DNA from 2 places in the Clostridium ljungdahlii DSM 13528 genome. Region 2 is predicted to be linked to the other one. Evidence: predicted binding sites of a transcription regulator. Region 2 holds the regulator's gene; the other holds the start of a gene.
What was found. The regulator HrcA, encoded in region 2, represses chaperone genes, less so after heat shock. The targets are predictions, from matches to a motif close to TGTTAGCACTCNNNNNNNNNGAGTGCTAACA.
Positions count from the first base shown of each region.

Region 1: a site for HrcA is predicted at 4,382-4,412, ahead of groES (co-chaperone GroES). Genes of this name have one in related genera too.

Region 1 covers NC_014328.1:4,028,892-4,037,360, forward strand. Annotated here, with positions in the region: gene guaA (glutamine-hydrolyzing GMP synthase) at 1-328, opposite strand, end outside; gene guaB (IMP dehydrogenase) at 420-1,874, opposite strand; purine riboswitch at 1,988-2,085, opposite strand; gene groL (chaperonin GroEL) at 2,339-3,973, opposite strand; gene groES (co-chaperone GroES) at 4,040-4,324, opposite strand; gene CLJU_RS18320 (TVP38/TMEM64 family protein) at 4,660-5,376, opposite strand; gene CLJU_RS18325 (4Fe-4S dicluster domain-containing protein) at 5,555-7,042, opposite strand; gene CLJU_RS18330 (DNA-3-methyladenine glycosylase family protein) at 7,272-8,180, opposite strand; gene CLJU_RS18335 (bifunctional dihydroorotate dehydrogenase B NAD binding subunit/NADPH-dependent glutamate synthase) at 8,324-8,469, opposite strand, start outside.
Region 2 covers NC_014328.1:878,800-887,268, reverse strand. Annotated here, with positions in the region: gene dnaJ (molecular chaperone DnaJ) at 1-1,057, opposite strand, end outside; gene dnaK (molecular chaperone DnaK) at 1,339-3,216, opposite strand; gene grpE (nucleotide exchange factor GrpE) at 3,301-3,960, opposite strand; gene hrcA (heat-inducible transcriptional repressor HrcA) at 4,011-5,051, opposite strand; gene hemW (radical SAM family heme chaperone HemW) at 5,241-6,389, opposite strand; gene lepA (translation elongation factor 4) at 6,438-8,246, opposite strand; gene CLJU_RS03900 (hypothetical protein) at 8,368-8,469, opposite strand, start outside.

The DNA.
Region 1 (8,469 bases), 1.5 Mb from region 2:
CTATCTTTGTCTTTCCATATTCCCTTACTTCTGCACTTTTAACTTTTCCACCTAATATATTACATATAAGTTGATGTCCATAGCATATGCCTAAAATAGGTACTCCTAATTTAAATATCTCCTCACTTATTCTAGGAGCATTTTCACCATACACGCTATTTGGTCCACCTGTAAATATTATTCCATTAGGATTTTTTTCCTTTATCTTATCTATAGAACAAGTATAGGGAAGTATTTCGCAGTATACATTATTTTCTCTAACTCTTCTTGCTATGAGTTGATTATATTGTCCTCCAAAATCAACTACAACAACCATCTCTTTTTCCATGAACTTCCTCCTAACCAATTATAGAAAATCATTTTATATTAAACATTACAAATACAATTATATTATAAAAACTTCTATTCGACTATAATTTTTACTGTCTAACACTGTAATTTGGAGCTTCTTTAGTCATGGAAATATCGTGTGGATGACTTTCTCTAAGTCCTGCTGAAGATTGAACTACAAAAGTAGCTTTTTCATATAAATCATTTAAAGTAGGTGCTCCTAAATATCCCATTCCTGAACGTATTCCTCCTATTAGCTGGAATACAGTATCTGCTACAGATCCTTTATAAGGAACCCTTCCTTCTACACCTTCTGGAACTAATTTTTTATTTCCTTCCTGAAAATATCTATCCTTGCTTCCACAAGCCATTGCACTTAGAGAACCCATTCCCCTATAAACTTTATAACTTCTTCCTTTATATATTTCAGTTTCACCTGGTGCTTCTTCGCAGCCTGCAAACATTGATCCCATCATAACTACTTTTGCCCCAGCAGCTAATGCCTTTACTATATCTCCTGAATACTTTATTCCACCATCTGCAATAACTGGTATACCGCATTTATTGGCTTCCTCTACGCAGTCCATTACTGCAGTAAGCTGTGGAACTCCTACTCCTGCTACTACTCTAGTAGTACATATAGATCCAGGTCCAATACCTACCTTAATTGCATCTGCACCAGATTCAATTAAATCTTTAGCAGCTTCTGCTGTTGCAATATTTCCTGCAATAATTTGTACGTTTGGATATTTTTCTTTTATGGTTTTTACTGCATCTAAAACTCCCTTAGAATGTCCGTGAGCTGTATCAACATTTAAAACATCAACTCCTACTTGTACAAGAGCATCTACTCTTTCCATCATATCTTTTGTAACTCCTACAGAAGCACCACATAAAAGCCTTCCTCTAGAGTCCTTAGCACTGTTTGGGAATCTCTTTACTTTTTCTATATCTTTTATAGTTATAAGTCCTCTTAAATTATTATCTTTATCTACTAAAGGTAGTTTTTCTATTTTACTTGTTTTTAATATTTCTTTAGCTTCTTCTATAGTAGTATCTTCTGGAGCTGTTATAAGCTTTTCTCTTGTCATAACCTCGGAAATCTTCTTATCATAGTTTGTTTCAAAAACTATATCTCTGTTAGTAATTATACCAACCAATTTCCCTTCTACGGTTATAGGTACTCCAGATATTCTATACTTACTCATAAGGCTAAGGGCATCATTTATGCTATTATCGGGTGAAAGGAAGAAAGGATCTGTTATTACTCCATTTTCCTGTCTTTTTACCTTGTCTACTTCCATAGCCTGTTCTTCTATGGTCATATTTTTATGTATTATACCTATGCCACCTTCTCTTGCCATAGCAATAGCCATTTTTGAGTCTGTAACAGTATCCATTCCTGCACTCATAAGAGGTATGTTTAACTTTATAGTCTTAGTTAAATTAGTAGCTAAAGAAACTTCTCTAGGTAAGACCTCTGATTTGTTTGGTACTAGAAGTACATCATCGAAAGTGTATGCTTTTTTTAAAATTTTTGCCAATTAAAATCACTCCTAAATTATAATATAATATATTTCTGCTTAATCATTTTTGATAAGATTTAATAAAAAAGCCATATTAAATTCCCATATGTATGCGAAATTAATATGACTTGTACCATAATAATTCCGCTCATAGTCAGAAATTTACGGCTTCCGGTAGATACTCCCTCCCTTATTGAGGGTATATATGAGCTGGACAAAAGATATTCACTTTTTACAAATTTTAATGAATTTCTATCTCTTTTAATAACTATTTACACTATTTTATTCAATTTTTTTCTTTTTGTCAATGAAAAATTCCTCATATATCTAAAATAGTCCTAAATTATATTATAGATTTCCCTTTAAATACCCCATATATACATGCATTTAAAAAACTTTCTATTATGCTGCTTAATATAAAAATTAAACCCTGCATTTACATAATGCTAGGGTTCAATTTTTCATTTATATTTGCTTTTAAATTAATACATTCCTTCCATTCCGCCCATTCCTGGTGCACCTGCTGCTGGACCTGCAGGTGCTTTTTCTGGAATATCTGCAACTGCTGCTTCTGTAGTTAAGAATGTAGCTGCTACGGATGCTGCATTTTGAAGTGCTGATCTTGTAACTTTAGTTGGATCTACAATACCTTTTTCTACCATGTTTACATATTCGCCTTTTAATGCATCATATCCAACGCCAATTTCACTATTTTTAACTTTTTCAATTATTACTGATCCTTCAACGCCGGCATTGCTTGATATCTGCCTAATTGGCTCTTCTAATGCTTTTCTTATTATGTCTATACCAACTTTTATATCTGGTACATCTGAAGTTAATTTTTCAACTTCTGGAATTGCATTTATATAAGCAGTTCCGCCTCCTGGTACCATACCTTCTTCAACACCTGCTTTTGTAGCTGCAAGTGCATCTTCTATTCTCAATTTTTTCTCTTTTAATTCAGTTTCAGTTGCTGCTCCAACTTTTACTACAGCTACTCCACCTGCAAGTTTTGCAAGTCTTTCTTGAAGTTTTTCTTTATCGAAATCTGAAGTAGTTTCTTCTATTTGAACCTTAATCTGTGATACTCTATCTGCTATAGCTTTTTTATCTCCACGTCCATTTACTATAGTAGTATTTTCTTTGTCTATCTTTACAGATTCAGCTCTTCCTAAATCTTCTAATTCAGCTTCTTTTAAATCTCTTCCTAATTCTTCTGATATTACCTGTCCTCCAGTAAGTATTGCTATATCCTGAAGCATTTCTTTTCTTCTATCACCAAATCCAGGTGCTTTTACTGCTACACAAGTAAATGTTCCTCTTAACTTATTTACAACTAAAGTTGCAAGTGCTTCTCCTTCTACATCTTCAGCTATTATAAGTAATTTCTTTCCCTGCTGAACTATTTTCTCAAGTAATGGTAATATATCTTGAATATTTGATATCTTCTTGTCTGTTATTAATATATATGGATCTTCTATTGCAGCTTCCATTTTTTCTGAATCAGTAACCATATATGGGCTTAAATAACCTCTGTCAAACTGCATACCTTCAACTACGTCTAATTCAGTTCCCATAGTTTTTGATTCTTCAACAGTTATGACACCTTCGTTGCCTACCTTTTCCATAGCATCAGCTATTAATTTACCTATTTCTTCATCAGAAGCTGATATAGCTGCAATTCTTGCTATATCTTCTTTTCCTTTTACAGTTGTTGAAATTTTCTTTATTTCTTCTACAGCCTTATCTACAGCTATCTTTATACCTTGTCTTATAAGCATTGGATTTGCTCCAGCTGTAACATTTTTTAATCCTTCTCTTATTATTGCTTGAGCAAGTAAAGTAGCTGTAGTTGTTCCATCTCCTGCTACATCATTTGTCTTTGTAGCAACTTCTTTTACAAGCTGTGCTCCCATATTTTCATATGGATCTTCTAATTCTATTTCCTTTGCTATTGTAACACCATCATTTGTTATAAGTGGTGAACCAAATTTCTTATCAAGTACTACATTTCTTCCCTTAGGTCCAAGTGTAACTTTTACTGCATTTGCTAACTTGTTTACGCCTTCTTGCATTGATTTTCTTGCATCTTCACCGAATAAAATACTTTTTGCCATAAAAAACCCTCCTTACAATTAACCGTTATATAAATACTTATTTTTTCTGTTCGAATTAATTATTAACTACTCAATTATAGCTAATATGTCATCTTGTTTTAAAATAGTGTACTCTTGTGCATCTATTTTTACTTCATTTCCAGCATATTTGGAGAATAATACCTTATCTCCTACTTTTACTTCCATTTTAACTTCTTTTCCATCTACTGTTCCACCAATTCCTACTGCCACAACTTCTGCTTCTTGTGGTTTTTCTTTAGCACTTCCCGGTAAAACAATACCGCTTTTTGTAGTTTCCTCAGCTTCTAATTTTTTAATTACGACTCTGTCTCCAAGTGGTCTAATTTTCATATAAACCCCTCCTTAAAAATATTTTAAATGTATTTAAAATTAATTTTTAGCTTTCATTGTTAGCACTCATTAATTATGAGTGCTAATACAATTATTATAATAATGAATAGTATTTATATTTTCAAATTTAAATTTACCAGTTATTAACCTATTTTACAGTAAAAATATCGATTATACTTTAATTATGTAGTTATTTCGCCTTATTACTATTAATTTCATATATATCTTTATATACAAATTCTTTATATGTAAAACCATACCTATTATTATCTTCCAATTAGGCCTTATGTATACAAAATACTTAAAATTTATTAAAAAAGCGATAAACAATACAATTAAAGTTGTTTATCGCCTTCTGAAGTTTTATTTTTTGTTATCTTAACTATTATCTTTTCTCCCTTTAACACGCCTATTACAAATAAAAGTGTCATTGTGATTCCTATTAATATAAGAACTATTTTATTTCCAGTATATATTTTTGATCCAAAATATGCTGAAATAATTACTCCAGGCAGCCTTCCTAAAGTTGAATAAAATATAAAATGTTTAAAGCTAATGTTTGATATTCCACATATATAAGCCAGAACATCCTTAGGTATTCCTGGAATTACATATAACAAAAATACTATAAAGTTTATGCTGCCTAAGTTCAACATTTTACGAAAAAATTTTAAATCTTTGTCAGATATTATTTTGTTTACAAGCGGCTTCCCATAAATTCTAGATATACTGTAAGCTGCTATGCTGCCAAAAGTTATGCCTAAAATTGATATGATACTTCCAAACAACGTTCCATATATGTATCCTCCTGCAATTTGGACAATCTCTCCAGGTATAAAAAAAGCAACTACCTGCAAAAATTGAATAAATAGAAATACTACTACTCCATATTTGCCATAGGACATAATCCAATTCTTTATTTTATTTGGATCTCTAAATATGTACATGTATTTATTGTAATATTCATATGCAACTGCAATTAATATAAACAATATAATTGCTAACACTATATAAGATCTATATTTCTTTAATACTATTTTTAGTTTTTTCAATCTATATCACCTAGTTTAATATAATTAGTATTCATTATATTCAATTGGCTCTGTTATATACTTTAAATCTTATCATAATTTTTTGTATAATTTATTAAATTTTACTTAACAATATCGGTATTCTAACTTAAAAATCAATAGGTGGAGTTAAAACTCCACCTCATGCCAAGAACTCTGTTTATCTTTCAAGGTCTACATCTTTAAATTCTTCAAGTTTTTCATTAGAAAGCACAGATTTTTTATGAGATTGTTTACTAAATTTAATCAATTGGCCTCTAGCTTTCATAGAAGAAATCATAGTAGCCGGCCCCCCAATACATCCACCTTCACACATCATTCCCTCTATAAAATTACCCGGAAGTCTCCCAATTTTAGCCGAAGTCATAGCTTTTTTTATCTCATCTTTTCCACTTACCTTTACAGGATCAAATTGAATATCTATTTTCTCTTCTCCTATATAATTTTCTATAGCCGCTGTAAGGCCTCCACCTTGTGCAAATCCTCTTCCATACACAGAGGCATCATCTATTGGCACATCTTCACAATTTTCTGGATCAACATCAAAAGCACCAAACAAAGCTGCTATTTCTTCAAAAGTCATAGCATAGTCTACTGCCCCTTTTATTGATTCTCTAGTTATCTCTGACTTTTTTGCAGTGCAAGGTCCTACAAAAACTACTACAGCATTTTTATCCTGATTTTTAATTGCTCTTGCTGCTGCAATCATTGGTGAAACCGTACCTGATATTTTTACTACTTCACCTGGAAATTCCTTTTCAATGTAACCCATGAATCCAGGACAGCATGAATTTGTCATATATTTATCCCCATTTTTCATTCTCTCTACAAATTCATTGCTTTCATTTACAGTTACAGCATCAGCCCCACAAGCTGCTTCCAATATATCTTCAAATCCTATTTTTTTAAATGCATCTTTTACCTGACCTACTGTAACTTTGCACCCAAACTGTCCTGTTATAGCAGGTGCTACTACTGCATACACTTTATTCTCACCCATAAGTGCCTTAGTTACCTCAGAAATATAGCTTCTATCTGATACAGCTCCAAATGGGCATGCTGCCATGCAAGCACCACAATTAATGCACTTTTCTTTTTCTATCATTGCCATCCTGTTTTTTGAGTTTATTTCCAAAGCTCCAGTTGGACAAGACTTTTTACAAGGCCTCATTACTTCTGCAATGGCGTTATAAGGACATACTTTTTTACACATACCACACTCTTTGCAAATATCTTGATTTATATGAGCCCTTCCATCTACCTTGGATATTGCTTTTGCCGGACATACTTCCATACATTTATGCTGTATACATCCCCTGCAAGCCTCTGTCACACGATATTTATATATAGGACATTTATCACAGGCAGCTGAAAGTACATACATTATGTATTCCCTATCTACAATTTTCTTTAGGTCCAATGTAGTATTATATGTTGGAACAAATCCTGAAGCCAAAAGAGCCCTCTCATATACAACAGCCCTTTCCTTATACACACAACATCTATACTCTTCCTTATCACCGCAAATTATTTTATAGGGTATTTTTTTCAATTCTTTTTCAGTTAATTTGTTTTCTCTTGTTAAAGAAGAAACCTCCTTTAACACCAAATACTTTAGTTTTTTTAAGGGTGTTTCAAAATCTTTCATCTTACGTTTTCCTCCTGCTACACTTTATAAACTGTTTATTTTATTATAACAGTTTTAAATATAAAATGTAACAGTAGACACAGTATATTTTATTATATAATTTCTTTTTATATACCAATACTTCTTTAATTTATTTTTAATAAATAAATTAAAACAGGTTATATTTAAAAATAATACAGATAAAGAATAGTTATTTTTTGCTGAATTTTTAGTATTTATAATATATATCCTATAACTTTATATTATTTTCCCTAACATAATAAAATAAATACTGCTGTGCAAATCCTGACAACTTGCCAAATTTGCTTATTCCAAAATCTCTTATCTTTTTTAGCGATACATCTGGTGCCAGATAAAAATAATTCATAGCTCTCTTAACCCATACATCTACAGGAAATGCAGAATATTTCTGCATAGAGAAAAGCATAATGCAATCTGATACTTTAGGACCTATACCCATAAATTTTTGAAGCTCTTTATGGCATACCTCATCCTCTTGATCTTTAATCCAATTAATATCATATTTTTCATCGTAATTTTCTTTAGTTTTAGTTCCATTATAATAAATCTTTGATACAGTATCTTTTATATATTTATTTCTAAAACCAGTTCCACAAGAAGCAAGTTCTTCTAAAGTGGCTTCCTTTAATTTATCTATTTTAGGAAAACTGTAATAAATTTTATTTTTATATTCTAAAGGCTCTCCCCATTTTTCACTTATATTTTTTATAGCCCTCTGTATCATTGGAATTCTATTATTAGCAGATATTATAAAAGAAACTATCAATTCAAAGGGATCCTGCTTTAATAATCTGATTCCTTCTCCAAATTCTATAGCTTTCTTTAAAACAGGATCTTTACTAAGTATATTTTTTATTTCATTGTAGTCCCTATACAAATCAAAATACTCTGCCCAAATTTCCTTAAAATCTTGCTGAGATGTGTTATATAAAATCACATCCTCTCCCTTTTTTTCTACCTCTATTACTTTTCCAAAACTTACACCTATATAGTTACCATTTTCTTCTCTATGCCATCTAAAACACTGCCCACATTCAAATATATGAGCTAATTCAAAATTTCGAACATTTTTTATTATAATTCCATTTTCAAAATCCTCTACATAATTAAAATCCATATTATACTTCCTTTTCTCCGTAAAATTTTTACCAAAATCGTATACTTATTTCTGATAGTATACCATTTTATTAAGATAATTTTCAATCAATATTAAAAAAGCTGTACCAGAAATCTGATACAGCTTCTTTATTCAATATATAATTATTTTTTCAGATATTCATCTATAGCCTTAGCAGCTTTTTTACCAGCACCCATTGCAAGTATTACAGTAGCAGCACCTGTTACTGCATCTCCACCTGCATATATTCCTTCCCTTGTAGTGAGTCCAGTCTCTTCTTCTGCTATTA
Region 2 (8,469 bases):
CTTCTCTCTGCTTTTCATTTAAATCCTTAGGTACATCAACAATTACATTTACATATTGGTCACCTCTACCATGACCATTAACCCTAGGGACACCCTTGCCTTTAAGTCTAAACACAGTTCCTGATTGAGTTCCTGATGGTACATCATACTTTACATCCCCATCTATAGTTGCAACTTTTAAACTAGTTCCAAGGGAAGCTTTACCAAAGCTTATATGTGTATCTGTATATATATCAAATCCCTTTCTCTTAAACTTAGAATGAGGTGAAACCCTTATATTTACATAAAGATCTCCTGACTGTCCACCGTTCTTGCCACTTTCTCCTTGTCCCCTTAATGGAATTATATTTCCATTATCTACTCCTGCTGGAACCTTCACTTTTATCTTTCTATGTTTTCTTACTGCACCTTTTCCTCTGCATTCTGGACAAGGATCTTTTATTATAGTTCCTCTTCCACCACATTTATCACAAGTGCTCATACTTACAAAGCTTCCAAGAGGCGTATTCCTCTGAGTTCTCATCTGTCCTGTTCCACCGCATTTATCACAAGTATGGGGATGTGTTCCTTTTTTAGCTCCTGTTCCACCACAAGCCTCACATTTTTCATTTCTAGCTATATTTATTTCCTTTTCCACTCCAAAAACAGCTTCTTCAAAAGTTAAATTTAGAGTATATTCAAGATCTGCTCCTTTTTGTGGTGCATTTCTTCTTCTGCTGCTAGAGCCAAATCCGCCTCCACCACCAAAGAAAGAATCGAATATATCTCCAAAGCCTCCCATGTCTGAAAAATCAAAACCTCCAAAGCCTCCAAAGCCTGCATCACCGCCGCCATTGAAGTCAGTTGTTCCAAACTGATCATATTGTGCCTTTTTCTGAGGATCTGAGAGTACTTGATAGGCTTCATTTATTTCCTTAAATTTTTCTTCAGCTTTTTTATCATTGGGGTTCCTATCTGGGTGGTATTTCAATGCTAATTTTCTAAATGCTTTTTTTATATCTCCATCACTTGCACCTTTTTCAAGTCCAAGTACTTCATAATAGTCCTTCTGTGCCATTTTTTACTTTTCACCACCTAAAATATTTTCATTAAACTAAAATTTAAGTTCTAATTTCTGTAACTCCTTCTCCCTTCGGTCGAATGAGTAAGTGATTAACACCAAATCGAAGATTTGGGTTCTAATTTTTGTAACTCCTTTTCCCTTCGGTCAAATGAGTAAGTGATTCACGCCAAATCGGAGATTTGGGTTCTCTACTTAAATTAAGGGAAGAGTATAAAAACTCATCCCTTAACTATTACCATTATACACACTTATTATATAATCGTGAAGAGGAAATATTATTTATCATCATCTACTTTGTAATCCGCATCAACTACATTATCATCTTTTTTTTCTGATGCACCTTGAGAACCTGCTCCTGCCCCTGGATTTTGTCCTGCTCCCATATTTGGATCTGCTCCTGGATTTTGTCCTGCTTGAGCATTCTGACTATATATTTTAGATGTAATTCCATAGAAAGTTTGAGTTAAATCTTCAGTAGCTTTCTTTATTGCCTCTAAATCTTCTCCATCTTTTATCTTCTTTAAAGCTTCAATTTTTTCCTCTACAGTTTTCTTATCTTCAGCTGATACTTTATCTCCTAAGTCCTTTAATGTCTTTTCTGTCTGATATACAGATTGATCTGCATTATTTTTTATGTCTATGGATTCTTTTCTCTTTTTATCCTGTTCTTCAAACTTTTTAGCTTCATCTACTGCCTTGTTTATTTCATCATCGCTTAAATTAGTTGAAGCTGTAATTGTTATATTAGCTTCTTTTCCTGTTCCTTTATCTTTAGCAGATACATTTACTATACCGTTGGCATCTATGTCAAATGTAACTTCAATTTGAGGAATTCCCCTTGGAGCTGGAGCTATTCCTGAAAGCGTAAATCTTCCAAGAGTTTTATTATCAGCAGCCATCTTTCTTTCACCTTGAACTACATGAATTTCAACTGAAGTCTGGCCATCTGCTGCAGTTGAAAATACCTGACTCTTCTTAGTTGGTACTGTAGTATTTCTATCAATAAGTGGAGTGGCAACTCCTCCTAAAGTTTCAATTCCAAGTGTAAGAGGTGTAACATCAAGGAGTAATACGTCTTTTACATCTCCAGTTAAAACTCCGGCCTGAATTGCAGCCCCTACAGCTACACATTCATCAGGGTTAACTCCCTTTGATGGATCTTTACCAGTAAAATTCTTAACTGCTTCCTGAACAGCTGGTATTCTTGTAGAACCACCAACTAATATGATCTTATTTATATCATTTATTGTAAGTCCTGCATCATTTAATGCTTTTCTCATAGGTTCAATTGTTCTTTCAACTAGATCTTGAGTCAACTCATTAAATTTTGCTCTTGTCAAATTCATATCTATATGTTTTGGACCAGTTGCATCTGCTGTAATAAATGGTAAGTTTATATTTGTTTGAGTAGATGCCGAAAGTTCAATTTTTGCTTTTTCAGCTGCTTCCTTTAATCTTTGAAGTGCCATTTTGTCATTTCTTAAATCTATACCATTCTTAGCTTTGAAATCTTCTGCTATATAGTCCATAACTTTCTGGTCAAAGTCATCTCCACCTAGATGAGTATCACCATTTGTAGCTTTAACTTCAAATACTCCATCTCCAAGTTCTAGTATGGATACATCAAAAGTACCTCCACCTAAGTCATATACAAATATCTTTTGACTTGTATCAGTTTTATCAAGTCCATAAGCAAGTGATGCAGCTGTTGGTTCATTTATTATTCTACGTACATTTAATCCTGCAATCTTACCTGCATCTTTAGTTGCCTGTCTCTGACTATCGTTAAAATATGCTGGTACTGTTATAACTGCTTCAGTTACAGTTTCTCCTAAATAAGCTTCAGCATCTGCTTTTATTTTTTGGAGTATCATCGCAGATATCTCCTGTGGTGTATAATCTTTTCCATCTATATTTACTTTATGGTCTGTTCCCATTTGCCTTTTTATTGACATTATTGTCTTATCAGGATTTGTTATTGCCTGTCTTTTGGCAACTTGACCTACCAATCTTTCTCCATTTGCCTGGAATGATACTACTGATGGAGTTGTTCTTGCTCCTTCTGAATTTGCTATAACTGCAGGATCTCCACCTTCCATAACTGCAACACATGAATTAGTTGTTCCTAAATCAATACCTATTATTTTTGACATATTAACTTACCTCCTAAATTTAACTGCGTTAAAATTATCTTACATATATTTAATTCAAACAAATTTAATTTGTATGTTTTAAACTTAATTTGCTACTTTAACCATGCTGTATCTGATTATTTTGTCTTCTCTTTTGTATCCTTTTTGCAACACTTCTACTATAGAATTTTTATCATATTTATCATCTTCTATATGCATAACTGCATTATGTAGATTTGGATCAAATTCTCCTTCGCAAGGAATTTCCTCTACATTTAATTTTGAAAGGGCATTATTAAATTGTTTCATTGTCATCTCTATACCTTTTTTCAAATCTTCTGCATTTCCTTCTACATTTACTGCCCTTTCCAGGTTATCTAACACTGGTAAAACTTCTTTTAATATATCCTTACAAGCATCGGAATAAATATTGTCCTTCTCTTTAACAGTTCTTTTTCTAAAGTTATCATACTCTGCCATAACCCTTGCAAGTCTATCTTTAATAGAATCCAATTCATTTATGGCCTTTTTATTTTCATCTTTTAATTTTGAATTTTCTTTTTTTAATTCTCCTAGCAAACTTATCTCTTTATCTTCTTTATCTTCTTTATCTTCTTTATCTTCTGTTTCTTCTACTTCTTCTTCTGAATTATCCTCTGTGCTTTCATTTACACTTTCATTATCTTTATCTTTTTTTTCATTTTCTGAATCATTTTCACATTCTTCATTAAGGTCTTTTTCATTATCACCTTTATCCTTTAACATTTAGATACTTCCTCCAATCTAACATTTATACCTATTTTACAAAATTCATTCTATTTTTCATCAGAATAGGCATTACTTAAAATATAATTCATTTCCTTTACTACATTTGCAAGTATTGATATGACTTTAGAATAAGGTATCCTTGTAGGTCCTATGACTCCAATTTCACCTATAGGTCTTTCATTCAAACTATAAACAGCAGATACAACGCTGCAATCTTCTGCACCTTCTGTATAATTTTCTTTACCAATTTTTACTGAAATATTTGAATTACTGTTCAGTAAGCTGCTAACTTTATCTTTATTATCCATCATAGATAAAAATTCTCTTGCCTTTTCTATATCCTTATATTCCGGATAATTAAAAATATTTGTAGCCCCTTGAGTATATATATTTGAATTATCTACACTATTTAAGCTATCATACAATGCAGAAATTATATTATTGAATATATCTTCATATCCTTGGAAATCATTTTTTAAATTATTTATAACTTCTAAATTTATTTGTTCAGCACTTAAATTCTTTAATCTGACGTTTAGCATATTACTTAATTTAACAAGAATATCATCTGAAATAGTTTTTCCTACCTTTATCAAATTGTTCTTTATAATACCACTATCAATTATAAGTACTAATAATATATTGGTGCTTGATTCAATGTTTATTAACTGTATATGCTTTATATAACCTCTTTTAACTGAAGGTGCTCTAACTATAGAAGTAAGTTTGGTAAGCTCCGATAAAAGACAAACAGCCTGCTTTAATATTTTATCAACCTCAAATAAAGCTGCATCTATAATCTGTGATTTTATTATATACATTTCTTCTTGGCTCAAATTTGGTATATGCATCAATTTGTCAACATACAACCTGTATCCATTATTGGAAGGTATCCTTCCTGAAGAACTGTGAAGTTGTTCTAAATAACCCATTTCCTCCAGATCCGCCATTTCATTTCTTATAGTAGCTGAACTTACACCTAAATTGTATTTTTTAGCTATGGTTCTGGATCCAACAGGCTCCGCAGTGTTTATATAATCATTTACTATTGCCTGAAGTATTTTTATTTTTCTTTCATCCATTTCCATAATATCACCTCTTTATTAGCACTCATTGTTGTTGAGTGCTAATTGCTATGATTAAAAAATATCACTCATAATTTTTTTTGTCAATACTATATAACTATATTATTAAGGTAAATAATATGTTTTTTATAATTTAAAATAGAATTAATTAAGGTTTCTCACATTTACTTAAGATATCTAACTCACTTAAAATTATGTCAATATAAAATCACACATTACACTGTTAGATACTTCTATTCCTCTTTTGCTTAAGTACAGCTTATGTCCCTCTTTTATTAAAATACCCATCTTTATGTACTTTTCAATTACATCCCCATATACAGAATAAATATCCTTGTTAAATCTTCTATAGAAATCTTCTGTAGAAATTCCATCTATTTTTCTAAGACCCATAAACACAAATTCCTCCATACTGTCACAGATAGAATTTTTATGTTTATCTAATCTTAAAAACTGGTTCAAATTTCCCTGTAAAATATATTCTTCTATATTTTTGGTATTTCTATACCTGTACCCATCTACATAAGAATGGGCACCTGCCCCACAACCTATATACTCCTCCATATCCCAATAAATTAAATTATGCTTGCATTTTCTATCTTTTTTTGAAAAATTGGATATTTCATATTGTTCATATCCCATTTTAGACAAAAAATCAAGTGTGAAATAATACATCTGTCTTTCTTCTTCTTCTCCAGGCAAATTCAAGCTTTTTGACTGATGTGCATTGTAAAATGGAGTACCTTTTTCCACTATAAGACTATAACAAGATATATGTTCTGGATTCAACTTAACTACATTTTGCAGTGATTCTTTCCAATCTTTTATTGTCTGACCTGGAAGTCCAAACATAAGATCTATGTTTATATTTGAAAATCCAAATTTTCTTGCCATATCATATGTCTTTAAAAAATCTTCTAAAGTATGAATTCTACCTATACATTTAAGTATAGAATTCTGCCAAGCCTGAAGACCTATACTGAGTCTATTTACTCCCATCTTCCTTAAAACTTTGAATTTGTCTTCTGTAAATGTACCCGGATTTCCTTCTACTGTAAATTCTAAATTATCTTCTGTATTTATTTTCTTTAATACCTCATATATGTTATTCCAGGATTCTAATGATAAATAGGTGGGAGTCCCCCCACCTATAAATATAGTTCTTATTTTTCTATCTCCTACAGATTCTATATCTCTAGCTAGTGCTTTTGTATAACTTACCATAAGTTTTTCTTTTCCACTATAAGATGGGAAATCACAATAAAGGCACTTTTTTTTACAGAAGGGTATGTGTATATATAGAGCCACAGCCTTTTTAACATCTATATTTTTACCTTGCATAAAACCACTTCCAAACTCCTACTCTCTTAACAAATTTCCTGTTATATACTAATCCTCAGTTTTAAGTATGGCCATGAATGCTTCCTGAGGGATTTCTACGGAGCCAACCTGCCTCATTCTCTTCTTTCCTTCTTTTTGTTTTTCAAGGAGTTTTTTCTTTCTTGATATATCTCCTCCATAACATTTTGCAAGTACATCTTTTCTCATAGCCTTAACTGTTTCCCTTGCTATAATTTTTCCACCTATCGCTGCCTGTATTGGTATTTCAAAAAGCTGCCTTGGAATTATTTCCTTTAATCTTTCTGCTATACCTCTTCCTCTTTCATAAGCTCTCTCTTCTGGAACTATCATGGACAGTGCATCTACCACTTCTCCATTTAAAAGTATGTCAAGCTTTACTAATTCAGCAGCCTTATATCCTTTTAACTCATAGTCAAGTGAAGCATAACCTCTTGTTCTAGATTTTAATACATCAAAGAAGTCATATATTATTTCATTTAGTGGAATTTCATAATTTAAAGAAACTCTTGTAGTTTCTATATACTGCATATCTTTAAAGGTTCCCCTTCGATTTTGAGAAAGTTCCATGACTGCTCCTACATATTCAGAAGGCGTTATTATTGATGCCTTTACTATAGGTTCCTCCATGTACTTTATTTCTGAAACTTCCGGCATATTTGTTGGATTTGTAAGTTCTATTACAGTACCATCTGTTTTTCCAATCTTATATATAACAGAAGGGGCTGTAGTTATTATGTCAAGGTTAAATTCTCTTTCTACCCTCTCCTGTATAACATCCATATGCAAAAGTCCTAAAAATCCACATCTGAATCCAAACCCCAATGCTATAGAAGTTTCTGGTTCAAAGCACAAAGCTGCATCATTTACCTGAAGTTTTTCCAGTGCATCTTTAAGTTCACCATACTTTGCTCCATCTACAGGATATATACCACTGTATACCATTGAAACGACAGGTCTGTATCCCTTCAAGGGTTCTTTGGCTTCTCTAGAAGCTTCGGTTACAGTATCCCCTACACGTGCATCTCTTACATTTTTAATGGATGCGGTAAAGTATCCTACATCTCCTGCTTTAAGTTCGTCTCTTGGCATAAAATTAGGAACAAAAATTCCTGTTTCCGTAACCTCATACACTTTTCCTGTAACCATAAGTTTTATCTTCATCCCAGGCTTTATTACACCTTCCATTACTCTTATATGACAAACTACTCCTCTATAGCTATCGTAATTTGAATCAAATATAAGAGCTTTTAAAGGTGCATTTTCATCTCCCTCAGGAGCTGGCATTTTGCTTACTATTGCCTCTAAAACCTGTTCTATATTTAATCCAGTTTTTGCAGAAACTGTTGGTGCATCAGATGCTTCTATTCCTATAACATCTTCTATCTCATTTTTTACCTCTTCAGGCCTTGCACTTGGCAAATCTATTTTATTTATTACAGGAACAATCTCTAAATCATGATCCAGTGCCAAATAACAATTTGCAAGGGTTTGTGCTTGTATGCCCTGAGTTGCATCCACAACTAAAATAGCACCTTCACAGGCTGCCAAGCTTCTTGAAACCTCATAGTTAAAATCCACATGTCCTGGCGTATCTATAAGATTTAGTATATATTCTTCTCCTGAAGGTCTTTTATATATAAGTCTAACAGCCTGAGACTTTATAGTTATTCCTCTTTCTTTTTCCAACTCCATATTATCAAGTACCTGGGAGTCCATTTCCCTCTCAGTAAGAGTTCCTGTCTTTTCAATTAATCTATCTGCAAGTGTAGATTTACCATGGTCTATATGAGCAACTATAGAAAAATTTCTTATATGTTTTTGTCTTTCGCTCTGCATACTCTTTTCCTCCAATACCTATGAAAAGTTAAAAGATTTTCATTATTTGATTAATCTCTAGCTTTTCTGTACGAATAACTACAGTAAATTATATCATAACAAATATGCAGTGAAAAGTACATTATTTAGGGAGTTTACTTTCTAGATTTTTAAATGTCTCCGAAGTCTTATTTATAATATAAGAAGTACTTGAATGTACTTTTTCTCCCACTATATTTATAAC